DNA from 2 places in the Sporosarcina sp. P12(2017) genome. Region 2 is predicted to be linked to the other one. Evidence: riboswitches for the same ligand, from Rfam matches in the RefSeq annotation. Region 2 holds a riboswitch; the other holds the start of a gene.

Region 1 (6,807 bases), on a different contig from region 2:
AGGCAGCTGTGGATGCAGGTCGCGATGCAGCAGCGCGTGTTGGTGAATTGCTAGGTGCACATGTGATACCGCGTCCTGATGATTCAGTATATGGCATGGTGAAACCGCTAGTGCCAACTACTCCAGAAATTCCGAAAGTAAAGAAAGCGATAGAAGCCAAGAAGGCACCGAAGAAAGACTGAGGGCGGATTACCTAAGAGCATTTGCGAAGTTTTATTGGGCACAAACTCTTCGGTCATAATGAAATCTATAGAAAGGAGTGGTTTCCATGGCTTTCAAACGACATAAAATTGCAGTCATCGGAGCGGGTCATACGGGTGCGACTGCCGCATTGATGGCGGCGCAGAAAGAATTAGGCGACATCGTATTAGTCGATATTCCTGACCTCTCCAATCCTACCAAAGGTAAAGCACTCGATCTCCTTCAGACAAGTCCTGTGCAACAGTTCAATTCCCGCATCACAGGTACATCGAATTACGAGGATATTGAAGGCGCTGCAATGGTGATCATTACAGCAGGCGTCGCGCGAAAACCAGGTATGAGTCGTGATGATTTAGTTGCGACCAATGCGAAGATTATGCGTTCTGTTTCTGAACAAGTGAAGCGTTACGCACCAGACAGCATTGTGCTGATTTTAAGTAACCCGGTAGATGCGATGACATATGTTTGCTATAAAACAACCGGCTTTCCTAAAAATCGTGTGATTGGACAATCAGGTGTGCTCGATACTGCCCGTTTCAATACGTTCATCTCGGAAGAATTGAATATTTCTGTAGAAGATATTTCGGGCTTTGTCCTTGGTGGACACGGCGATGATATGGTTCCACTTGTGCGTTATTCATACGCTGGGGGCATTCCGTTGGATAAAATCATTTCGAATGAACGATTGGAAGCAATTGTGGAGCGTACTCGAAAAGGCGGCGGCGAGATCGTCTCGTTGTTAGGTAATGGTAGCGCGTATTACGCACCTGCTGCGGCTTTGGTAGAGATGGCGGAAGCAATTATCAAAGATAAAAAACGAATTATGCCATCTATTGCTTATTTAGAAGGCGAATATGGATATCAAAATATCTATTTAGGCGTTCCTACTGTTTTGGGTGGCAATGGTATTGAGAGTGTAATTGAACTCCCGTTAACAGAGGAAGAACAAACAGCGCTCGATCAGTCAGCTGATTCTGTCAAAACAGTGATCGAAATTTGCGAAAAGCAGTTGTCCTAATAACTACTGATCTCTCTAAGTCGTAAAGGGGACTTAGGGAGATATTTTTGTATAGGAAGAAGTTTTTTGGTGCATTTTAGTCATTAAATGATAGAGAAGTCAAAGATTATCTTAAAAGCTGACAAAAGTTAATAAGGAATTACAACTTTTATATTTACTTTTATTTATTTGCATGATACAATAAACAGAATTAACAGATTTATTAAATATGCCTTTATTACACTAGTTCGGTAATATATAAAGAACTCATTTCCTTTTGCCTTCAAAATGTAAGCGCTGTCAATAGGCCTTTTATTAATAAAAGCGAAGAAAATGTTCTTTTTTCCCCGACAAGGCATATACTATGAAAAATACAAATCCAGGAGGTAATTCTTATGCAAAACAACACCTATCAAAACAATTCAGCACTACCAGAGCAAAACGAAACGTTCTATTTGATCACAGGTTACTCAGAGAATGGTTTCATCCATGGGATTACATGGGAAGAAGCGTATGTTCAAGGATTGGCGGAGTGCGGCTGTCTATGCGAACAACAACTCATGTAAGTAATGAAGAAAGCTCGATACAGGGTGCCTAGCAAAAAACGATTGTGGATGTACTCACAGTAGTTTTTAGATAGGCACCCTGTTTAGTTGTGTCTTCCTTCTTATTGAAAACAAACGCTACCACCCTCTATGTTATCCATGATAAAATGAAATCAATCAAATAAATGAGTTTGCACGATGCGCTGGTACCTATCAAGGTATAAAAGGGAATCCGTAAACCGGAGCTGTCCCCGCAACTGTACACACGGACGACCGCTAGAATTAGCCACTATGGAGACATGGGAAGGCACTGGCGGAAGGATGAAGTGAAGCCAGGAGACCTGCCACGTATCGTCAAAGCGACACTTTCTTCGGGGGTTGAGGAGTGGAAGCAAAAAAGGTATCTGCATCTATGCATTTTTGTATGGAGTATATTAAAGTTGCCTGAATTTGTTTCCTCATTCACAACTATTGCAATCATCTTGCCGAAGAGGCGGAATGATTGTTTTTTGTTGTTTACGAAAGGAGACCGCGACATGAGATTATGTGAACAAAATGAGGAACGTATACACGAACGTGCACTGTTGCAGATATTGTATAAACAAGCAGAACAACAGCGTAGAAGACCAGTGTATTCAGGATTTCATCAAGTAGTAAGGAAACTGTTACAGGACGGGCTATACGGTCAATGGATCTATAACTATTCAGCAAGTGAAATCAAATGGCTTGGCCTACAGATTGTAGCTGAACGCGACCGACTGATACCTTCTGCACAATTGCAGCAATATATGAATGAATTTGTAACATCTGATTATCATGATAAGCGGATAGGACTGCCTCAGGAAAGGCTTATGCTCATAGCAATGGGCGCAATGCAAAATGAAACTGTCCAGCGCCTGCAGAAAGTACAGGAAGCATATTGGATGCTGAGCCATGGTTATGTGACTTTACCAGCTGAGATTATGTCATTCTTCGGTAAGACGTTCTATCAGCGAAAGACGAGAGTCCAGCAATATACAATGGATATCGCTGACGACAGAATTGCATCATTTTTATCAAGTAAGGTTAAAGAAAAGCATATACGTATACCCGATCATTTTATGGAACAAGTAAAAGCGTGCGGCTCTTGGAGTTTATTTGATGCTGAACAAATAGAGCGTATTTTTGGATGTTCATTTGACAACTTCAACAGTGAGAGATTTTCCCACGCTGCTGATAGTTCCTCTATGGGGCATAAAAAAGTCTCTGCCATCGGATTGATGAAACGGCTGCTTGGAAGTGAAGGAATTGTTGTGCATTTTCCTAATAAAGAACGACAGGAAAAAGCAGTATTATGCTCGTATATTCAATTACCGTACGTACTGCAGGAAACGGAGTTGGCACGTACTTGTACCATACTTGTACGTTTACTGAACGGCATTGAAAGTATATGGGGACGTACTATACAAATTGAAGTGGCAGGATGGGAAACCGCTATAGCTGAACAGAAAATTGCTTTACATTCAGAGAGGGCCCTTCTGTTTATTGAAGAGGTAGCCCGAGAGATAAATCGTTCCTTGGAGGTGGCATCTTGTCAAAGCGGAATGAATACTCCTCTGCGCAAAGCGGCCTCGGTTATGCATCGTTCGATATACCAGGCGACAAAACAACAGCAAATCGCCATGATCGATCGAATAACTGCAGAACAGCGCCATACCGATCAAGGCGGATCGGTCACGCTAGAGAAGTCTGCAACCATTGAAACAGCAGAACTATTACAACTGCTCATAAAGGCATGGAGCTGTGGAATTCCGGAAGTCCGACTTATCTGAATCACCTCTATTGTAGTGGAAACTGAAGTGGCGTAAACTAAGTAAGACTAGCAGTTTTCATCCGAGGTGAGACAGGTGTTTCAATTTGATACATTAGGACATGAAATAGTAACGGAATTATCGAATCTGATACAGCAGCAAGTGATTTTAACAGATAGAAGAGGCTTCATTCAAGCGAGTACAGAACCGGATCGAATCAATCAGTTCCATGAAGGGGCACTGTTAAGCATGCGCCAGAAAACGATGCTCCGTATGGCAGACGAGGAAGCGGAGCATCTGCAAGGGGTCCGTAGAGGAATTGTCTTGCCTATCATTATTGAAGAAGAGCCGATAGCCGTACTTGGCGTGACGGGTGATCCAGATGTGATTCATCCGCAGGCTCAGCTAATCTTACGCGTAGCGGAACTGTTCATCCAAGACACCTTGAAACGAAAGCAGAAGGATGAAAAAGTACGTGATGTGGAGTTCTTCGTCTTTGACTGGCTGACAGGATCAAAGAAAGATGAAAGATTTATGGAACGAGGGACACTGCTCGGAATCGACGTGACACTCTACAGTCAAGTGGTGGTTTTGGAAGTGCTGGATTTATTGGAACAGTTCTCCGTTGAGGAAATGGAGACATTTGAGTCGATTCAAAACATCCATCCTTCCATGAAAATGATCCGCTGGGCGCAAAATAAAATCTTATTATTATTACCTGAAATGAATCAGGAAACTGTAAAAAACGAGTTAGAGTTTTTATTGCTTCATATAAAACGGCGCAAGAAAGTACAAGTCGTCGCAGGTATAGGTGAATCCACACGGTATTTCGACTTAGCTAAATCATTCGCCCAGGCAGAACGTGCTGTCCATGCTGCAAAGGAATCTGGAGATATTGTCTTTGAGCATGAACTGCGTCTTGAAATAATTTTGCAGAGCATTCCAGATTTGGTCAAGCAGGAATTCCTTAAGCGCACAGTTGCGCCACTGGAAGATCATAAAGACTTGCTGAATAATTTGATGGTATGGTTCGAAGAGAATCAGTCGATGCAAAATACCGCGCAACGTCTGCATATCCATAAAAATACATTGTCTTATCGTCTGCAAAAGGTCGAGCAGTTAACCGGATTATCTGTTTCTAGTACGCATGATGTCTTCTTACTATACTTGTCACTGCGTTTAATGGAAGAGCAGTCGTTTAGTAAGGAATAAGTGATCAATTGCTTCGCTTCCTATAGTGGAATCGGAGCTTTTTTATTGGACGAGGAAACAGATTGTTTTTTTAATTCTACGTCTTATTCATGGTAGGATTAAACTGCGTCTTATTCTAAGAGTGTCAGGAGGATTGTTTTGAATAGAATCCGAAACATCACAACATGGCAGTGGATCCTGTTTTTGATCTTAGCACTTTGCTGTATTGGTTCCATTGCATTTGTAAATCAAAATCATTCATTTTATGACCGACCGATCGCTAAGGTGATCGATACAACATTAGAGGAAGAAACCGATGTAACAGATATACATGGCAATGAAGACACACTATTTGTCCAGCAAATCGTAGCTAGGATCATGAACGGAGAAGAAAAAGGCCAGGAAGTCCAGTTGGTCAATGAGTATTCCTCTTCCGGGGCATACGATCAGCAGTACCGTATAGGAAATGAAGTATTTGTCTCCATTGATTCTACTGCTGGAGAACAACTGATGGGAAGTATCACAGACGTAAAACGTGATACATATGTATTGATCGTTGCGTGGATCTTCGTCTTTACGCTATTAATTGTTGGGCATAAGCAAGGGTTATTAGCAATAGTAGGCTTTGTGATTAATGTCCTGGTACTATCATTCGCTTTAGATATTTATGTGAAGTATTATGAGGTCAGTTTACTTGTAGTTTGCGGGATTTGTATCCTGCTATTCACAACGATTTCGCTCCTGCTAGTCAGTGGCCGCACTGAAAAAACGTATGCCGCGATTGTAGCTACGCTAGTCGCAACAGTCGTATCTCTTTCCATCACGTCTCTTGTCATCTGGATTACTTCAGGGAATGGTTTGCGTTATGAAGAAATGCAGTTTTTGACGCGTCCTTATCACACCATCTTCATGGCGGGGCTGTTTATTGGATCACTCGGGGCCATTATGGATGTGGCCATTACGATGTCGTCTTCGATGTTTGCATTATATGAAAGAGATCACACTATATCCGTTAAAGCGCTAAGAGCATCTGGCATAGATATTGGTAAAGACATTATGGGAACCATTACAAGCATTCTGTTTTTTGCATATATAAGTGGATCCATCCCCATGCTCATCCTCTATTTGAAAAACGCTTCTCCCGTAGGATTTGCACTTTCGATGAATCTGTCGTTGGAATTAGCGCGTGCTTTAGCTGGTGGGATTGGAATCGTCTTGACGATCCCGATTGGACTTTATACAGCCATCTTCTTCATTGAACGAAAGAGGGCGAGAATATGAATGTACTCGTATGGCTCGCGGTTATTTTACTCGGATTAATGATCTGGGTAGGCGGAAAAAGTGGGGCAAGATCATTCATTTCGCTATTTCTCAATTTTGGTGTTGTCTTCTTCACGATGTTTTTTATGTTGGATCCAAACGCTAATCCTATTCTCATTACATTTATTGCTTGCATAGTTATTGGATGCGTCAGTTTGTTTTATATTAATGAGGTGAACAGTAAAACGGTAATGGCATTTATCTCAACGATGATTACCATTAGTATATTATTGTTTTTCATTGTATTAGTATCCCAAAAACTAATGATTCAAGGATTTGGTGAAGAGGAAGAAGAGGCAATTGCAGGTATGTCTCTCTATATTGGTGTAGACTTCATAAAAATTGGCGCTTCCGTCATTATAATGAGCACTATTGGAGCAATCATGGACGTCGCTATATCGATTGCTACGACCATGCATGAAGTATTTAAGCATACACCTAGCTTGAGCAAGAAGGAATTGTTCAAGTCTGGTGTCAGCATTGGACGTGATATTTTAGGAACCGATACCAATACATTGTTCTTTGCTTTCTTTGGAGGATATTTGGCATTGCTCATTTGGTTCAAGGATTTGCACTATTCCATTGGGGATATCGTCAATTCAAAGATATTCAGTTCAGAAATGATTTTGATACTTTGTGCGGGGCTTGGTATAGCGCTAGTTATACCGATTGCTTCTTGGATTAATGCACATTATTTAGTAAGAGCTAGAGAAAAGTTAAATAAAGTACAAAAAGAGGAGCAATGAATTGCTCCTCTTTTTGT
Region 2 (6,807 bases):
CATACGCTTCGCTGAATGCAGGAAGATCGAGTTGGATCGATTGCTTTATTGCTGCTTCCGCGAGCTTATGGAAGTTGTAGACATAGGAACGCTCCTCTATAGGAAAGTTTTCATATGTATCAAGCAATTGCTGCAGCTGTTTGGCATCGGTATGTTCATGGATGTCGTCAATGTCTTCCATCAACTTCAGCATTTGCTGCTTCATCTCTTGCGGGTTTTCAGGACGGAAATCATACATCGTACGGTAACCGTTTTCCAGTCGGTAGAGCGATACAAGTGCATAGAGAACTTGCTCAGAAGCCATCGAGTTCGATTCATCTGGTAAGGAAGACGGATTGTCCGCGTTATATGTTTTGGCGTGGACAAAACCGCCATCTTCCATTTGGTAATCCATAATGAAATCAAGCAAGGAGTTATCGCCTTTTTTAAAGCGTTCGTCTTCATTCGGATGGATACCGAGCGACGTCAGCGCAACGAGTACTTGTGCCGCACTTTCGACGTTGTCGTCATCTTGCGTGCTGAAGCCACCAGTTGATGTTTGCATATCCGATAACTTTTCTAGTGCTTCGTCGACAATCGTGTGAATCGTTTTCGTAACATTCTCACCTATATCTTTTTGTGTATAAGTGAATTCTTCCGTGCTTTGGTAATATGGCGCGAGTGCTTGAATCGCCATGGCGGTCATATCGGTCTCTGCTTCGTCTTGATAGAACGAAAATCCGCCATCTTCCAGTTGCAGTGAGATGATTTCTTTGATGATCTCGATTCTTGTCATATCCGCGTCATCCGGCACTTTATAGCGCATACTGTCAAGTGCAATGAGCCCCCATATCCAGCCGTTGATCCCTTGTGCACCTAACGACGTTTTCAATCCACGGTTATACGTGCCGTCCGCGATTAAGTTACTATCTCCAACCGCCGTCGGGTCACCGCCAACTGCCAATATCGCCAATGAAATCCGGTGCCATTCCGTCGCTTTCATATCGCTGAGCTGATCTTTCGTTTTATAGCGTTCTATCACATTGTTCTTGATGACCGCGAGATACGCCTGGTAATCGTCAGGATAGCCAATACGGCCGAGGCCTATCGGATACCAGTCGCCGTTTGTGTTCCCCGCATGCGCAAGAAACGGCTTGCTCAACAATGGGTCAGACTCTGCAATATTCTCATCTTGTTTTTTCCACGCAATAATTTGTTCAATTGTGTGCAGCAATGATTCTTCTTTTTCAGGTGTCGCGAACGCAACGGACGGCAGGAGTACCGCCGTCATCATTACGACTGTCAATAGCCATGCATAGAAATTTCTCATTCCTTCACTTCTCTTTCCTTACCATTCTTTATCCCAATTCGCATCACTTGTACCAGAACTGTCGTGCCCACCAATATCTTTACCATAATGTAGGGTGTAGCGAACGCGCACCACATCTCCATCAAGGAAATACGCATCCGAGAATCCATAGTTCGGGTAATCGCCATTGACGCTATACATCCAGCCGGAGCCGTTTGCGAAATCGAATTCACTTAGGCTATCTGGTGAGTAGATGTCCCGATTTGAAGTGGTGGACACCTTCTCGACTACTTCCCATAGATCATCAGGAATATGGAGTCCGTTTAGCATGCCTGGCTTACTGACGTCACGCAGATAGAAACTACTGTCGAGGTTTCCAGTTTTGCCGTATTCATATCCATTATTGCGAAGTAGCTGATCCAGAATATAAGAACCTTTTTCGCCTTGGTGTATATCCATCTTCGTCGGCTTGATGAGATAAGGAATACCTAATACGGAAGCTTCCAGACTGATCGTGACTTGTCCGATGACACCGTCTTCTGCTGGTGCTACTGACGTGACCGTGAATGTTTCGGTTACCGTGCGCGCTTCATCGTCCCATACTTTGATCGTGACGTTGTTTTTCCCCGTCTGCAATGTCAGTTTATAACTTGTTTTCGCGCTGTCATCCCATGTGAACGGAATATTCGCCCCATTGACTTGCACTTGAACGTTTTTCCCTCGAATGCGTTCACCCGAAGCGGTTACCGGCCAGACGTTGATCGTCTTAATATCCCCTTTAACTGTGCTACCGGACTTCAAATCGGTCACCAGTTTCGGTGCATCCGGATCGACTTGTGGTTTTTCATTCACATTCGGATCTTTATAGGTGATTGTGTACTGCCGTTCCAATTGTTCGTCTTCGTATTGTCCAACGACTTTGACTGTGTTTGCTCCATTCATCAGCTGCACACTATAATTCGAGCCGTCCGACGATTTTACCAGTTGATCATTTACGGTAATCTTAAGGGGTACATCCACTTCATTCGCAGTAGCTTTCGCGTAGAATGAAAAATCTTCGCTATTTGCTTGTTGGTCTTTTAAGTCTGTTTCCAATGAAATAGCGATTTTTTCTTTCTCATAGATCACGGTGTAGCTCTGTTCCGCTTTTTTTCCATGTAGTTGCGCGGTGAGCTTGAACGTGTTTTCCCCTTCAACTAATGTAGCTGTATACGAACTCCCAGCTAGTGGTTTTAGTTCTTGATGATTACTTACCACTTTCAGCTTCGCATCTTTTTCCCCTTGCGCAGCTGTCGCGGTGAATGTCAGCGTCTCTTCCATCACTGTTTGATCTTTTAAGACCGTCGTGATGATGATATCTTCACTATTTAACGTCACACGGTACAATTGACTGACACGAAGTAGTTTATTATCTGATTGTTTATAGATAACTTGGAATTGAATGTCATTCGTACCTTCAATGAATGTGATTTCGCCTGTGAAGTCATTCAGTTGCTTACCGTTTAACGTCACGTTCATTTCCTGGGGAATGAGAGAATCGTCCAAGTGGTTTACGGTGACGACATATACCGGATCGGTGACTGTTTCGTTATTTTTGATGTTCGTCGTGAAGTAGCGATTTTGTTGATCCGCCACATCGACGATTTCTATGTCTGTATTCGTATTCGGTTTTGTTTTCTCTGGTGCGGGTTTGTTGTTGCCCTCAGCAGATGTATTGGTCTTGTCAGCCGTTTTCGATGAGTTAAGTGGTGCATGGGTAGTTCCTGGTTTGTTGAGTGGTTGATTTTGCGGCTTTTCTTCCGGTTTCTCTTGTGACTTGTCCGTATTTGTCGGTTCTTGTGATTTCGATACATCTTCTGGATTGGCATCACTTTCTATCATCTTATTGGTATCAGTATCGGAAGATTCATCCCCGCCGCCAGCTAATTTCAGCGTAGAAGCCTCTACTTTTTCATTGAAATCAAATGCAGCGGCTTGTTCATTAGAAGTCGTCGCATATGTAATTGTGCTAAATAGCAGTAAGACGACAAGGCTGTAGTAGATATAGTTTTTGTATTTCATGAATGCATTCTTCGTATTTTTCATCCAACTCTTCCTTTCTTCATTATAAAAGGTATACGGTGCGCAATAATATTGAATTCAAAAAGTCCCCACCTCCTGAATGAGATGGGGACCATGTATGTTCAATAATTAAACTGCACAAATTGAATGATACACAAATCACCCTTTACCGGAAGGTGTCATGTTTACATACTTTGGCAAGTCTCCTGACTTTAGGGCTCATTTTCTCCCTATTACAGTGGCCGGACCGCTCAGGATTTTCACCTGATTCCTATTTACTCTTTGCATACTAGACAAAGAACCAAAATACTCTATGTAACTGTTACTAAGCATATAGTTTTTGTAAGGTAAAATCAATAGACGGTGTAACTGGAGTAGGGTTCTGTTTTTAGCGTTTTTATAACTAAAACCTCTTATTTCCAAAGAGGTTGCCATTGATGCGAAAGCTTTTTCAAATCAATGTACATAATAAATGAAATATAGGAAATCATACTTATATATTCAGTTAAAAGATTGCTGTGCCTAGATGTTTTCACTATTATCGCACACCTATATAAAGGAGATAAAAACCATGAAAGTCAGACCATCTGTCAAGCCAATTTGCGAAAATCCCAAACATAAACAAAGTCAAGGTTAATACAGGATGCTCTATGCCAGTCATAAAGAGTATAGGGAACATAAATAGGCGCCTATCCGAAAAATAGAACGTAAAGGGAGATTATCATATGGATAAGAAAAAATATACGGTAGCTGGAACGAATATAGACGAAGTAAAAAAACTTAATGCAGAATCTGGTCTATCCTATAATGAAATGAATGAAGTTCTAACCAAAGAAATTGAACAGAGAAAAAGATCAAATGCTGCTCAGCATAAAAAGTAATTGGCAAAATAAAACTTACCAAGTTTCAAATCGTAATTGGTTTCTCTGAATCTTTTATCACTCTGATAGCTGTGTTCGTTTATGTAGTGGTCAAGGTGCTTTTCCAGCGTTTTTTTACTATATCAAACTGCTACACACACTGCTAATCATATCATTAATAGATTATCATTCAGTAAAAAATCCCCACCTCCTGATAGAGATGGGGACTATGCGTGCTCAATAATTAGACTACACAAATTAAATAATACACATTTCAAACCTTTACCGAAAGACGTCATGCAAACATACTATGGCAAGTTTACATTGGCGTGACCACTCAGGTTTTGAACCTGATTCCTATTTACTTTTCGTTTACTCAACAAAAAATCAAAATACTCTATATAACTGTTACTCAGTATATGAATTTAGCAGGGTAAAATCAATAGATGGTGTGTCTAAATGAGATTCTGTTTTATTGAGATTAGCTAATAAGTAATTCCTTTACACTTTCGCATGTAGAAATACGTCTCTTTCTTAACTTTGTTTCTCCCGTGTTAGTAATCTTCTTCCTAGTGCCCTCATGTAATTAAAAATTCCCGTTGTGACAGCAGCCCGAAGATTTGATGTTTCGACTGCATACGTTTTCCTACTGCTGCTAAAGAAATGATTACTACTTTCCACCAAATACTAGACAACTCCTACTATCTAGTCCCATAAAAACAGGACTGCCCTGCATATATGCAGAACAGTCCCGTAACGGATCTGTTAATAACTCGAGTCTGATACTTCGCCTTTTACGATACTAATACCCGAGCTTGCGCCAATGCGCGTGGCTCCCGCTTCGACTAGCGTATCGAAATCTTCTCCGCTACGCACACCGCCGGACGCTTTGACACCAATATCCGGGCCTACCGTCTTCCGCATAAGGGCCACGTCATGTACCGTCGCCCCGCCTGTCGAGAATCCAGTCGACGTCTTGACGAAATCGGCGCCTGCTTTGACGGATAGCTCGCATGCACGGACGATTTCTTCATCGGTCAACAAGCACGTTTCGATGATGACTTTGACCAATGTACCGTTAGCTGCTTCGACTACCGCACGAATATCCGACTCGACCCATTCGTCATCCCGGTCTTTCAAGGCCCCGATGTTTATGACCATGTCGATTTCTCCTGCTCCGTTCGCCAGTGCATCTTTCGTTTCAAATGCTTTGACTGCAGAGGTAGTCGCGCCAAGCGGGAAACCAATCACCGTACAGACCAACACATCCGTACCTTTCAGCTGCTGTGCGGCATATGAAACCCAACTCGGATTAATACACACTGATTTAAATTGATAGTCTTTTGCTTCTTTTATGAGCGCCGCGACTTGGTCTTTCGTTGCGTCGGCTTTCAATAATGTATGGTCGATCATTTGTGCTTTATTCATTTGCGAACCACTCCTTTGATTATCTCGTAATTTCGTCGTGCACAAGTGTCACAGGCTGTACTTTTGAAGCTGACACACCATAGGCATGATAAATCTTTTCTTTTACGCTTTCGATATCCTCCGTATTGCTGTGAATCGTCACGAGCGATTCGCCCACTTCCACGGAATCACCGATCTTCTTGTGCAGCACCAGCCCGACTGCCAAATCGATTTCGGACTCTTTTGTTGCTCGTCCCGCACCTAGAAGCATCGCGGCCGTACCGATTTCATCCGCGGTAATCGCAGAGACATATCCCGCTTCTTTTGCCGGCACGTCTATTTTGTACTGGGCCCTAGGAAGCTTCGATAGATCGTCAATGACGGATGTGTCGCCACCCTGAGCCTGCAAGAACAGTTTAAATACCTCAAGTGCTTTACCGTTTTGGATAACTTCTTCGAGCATTTTTCGTGCTTCCTCCGTGGAGTCCGCTTTTCCTGCCAAACGAACCATATGGCTGCCGAGCGTCAAGCACAGTTCGTGCAAATCTTCCGGGCCATTGCCTTGCAACGTTTCGACGGCTTCTTTAACTTCGAGTGCATTTCCTATGGCATAACCGAGCGGCTGGTTCATGTCCGAAATTACCGCCATCGTCTGTCGGCCGATCTTGTTTCCGATCTGCACCATTTCACCCGCGAGTTCACGAGCCATGTCGAGGTCTTTCATGAACGCGCCAGTTCCGACTTTTACATCGAGAACAATTGCATCCGATCCCGCCGCAATCTTCTTGCTCATAATTGAGCTTGCGATCAACGGAATGGAACTGACCGTAGCCGTGACATCACGCAGACTGTAAATCTTCTTGTCTGCAGGGGTAATATTGCCGGATTGTCCGATTACCGCAATTTTGTTCGTATTGACAAGATCAAAGAATTCTTTGTCTGTAATTTCGATATGGAAACCGGGAACAGACTCCAGCTTATCAAGTGTTCCGCCCGTATGACCCAATCCACGCCCCGACATTTTGGCTACCGGGATATCGAGTGCAGCAACAAGTGGCGCGAGCACAAGAGTTGTCGTATCGCCAACTCCGCCTGTAGAGTGTTTATCCACCTTAACGCCCTCGATAGCAGACAAATCGACTTGGTCGCCTGACTCCACCATCGCCATTGTGAACTGCGCGGTTTCTTCCA

The links. Region 2 has a riboswitch for cobalamin ahead of CSV80_RS06485 (DUF4430 domain-containing protein). Riboswitches for the same ligand answer to the same signal wherever they lie in the genome.
Region 1: another riboswitch for cobalamin. It lies ahead of CSV80_RS10035 (ribonucleotide reductase N-terminal alpha domain-containing protein); the one in region 2 lies ahead of CSV80_RS06485 (DUF4430 domain-containing protein).

Annotation. Positions count from the first base shown of each region.
Region 1 is NZ_PDYL01000010.1:134,088-140,894, forward strand. It holds gene CSV80_RS10025 (BMC domain-containing protein) at 1-182, shown strand, start outside; gene mdh (malate dehydrogenase) at 269-1,219, shown strand; gene CSV80_RS17520 (hypothetical protein) at 1,594-1,764, shown strand; cobalamin riboswitch at 1,930-2,106, shown strand; gene CSV80_RS10035 (ribonucleotide reductase N-terminal alpha domain-containing protein) at 2,280-3,554, shown strand; gene CSV80_RS10040 (CdaR family transcriptional regulator) at 3,630-4,745, shown strand; gene CSV80_RS10045 (YibE/F family protein) at 4,878-6,005, shown strand; gene CSV80_RS10050 (YibE/F family protein) at 6,002-6,790, shown strand.
Region 2 is NZ_PDYL01000006.1:114,482-121,288, reverse strand. It holds gene CSV80_RS06490 (prenyltransferase/squalene oxidase repeat-containing protein) at 1-1,309, opposite strand, end outside; gene CSV80_RS06485 (DUF4430 domain-containing protein) at 1,328-3,349, opposite strand; cobalamin riboswitch at 3,529-3,670, opposite strand; gene rpmJ (50S ribosomal protein L36) at 3,921-3,986, shown strand; gene CSV80_RS17625 (hypothetical protein) at 4,075-4,230, shown strand; cobalamin riboswitch at 4,505-4,616, opposite strand; gene deoC (deoxyribose-phosphate aldolase) at 4,975-5,637, opposite strand; gene CSV80_RS06475 (pyrimidine-nucleoside phosphorylase) at 5,657-6,807, opposite strand, start outside.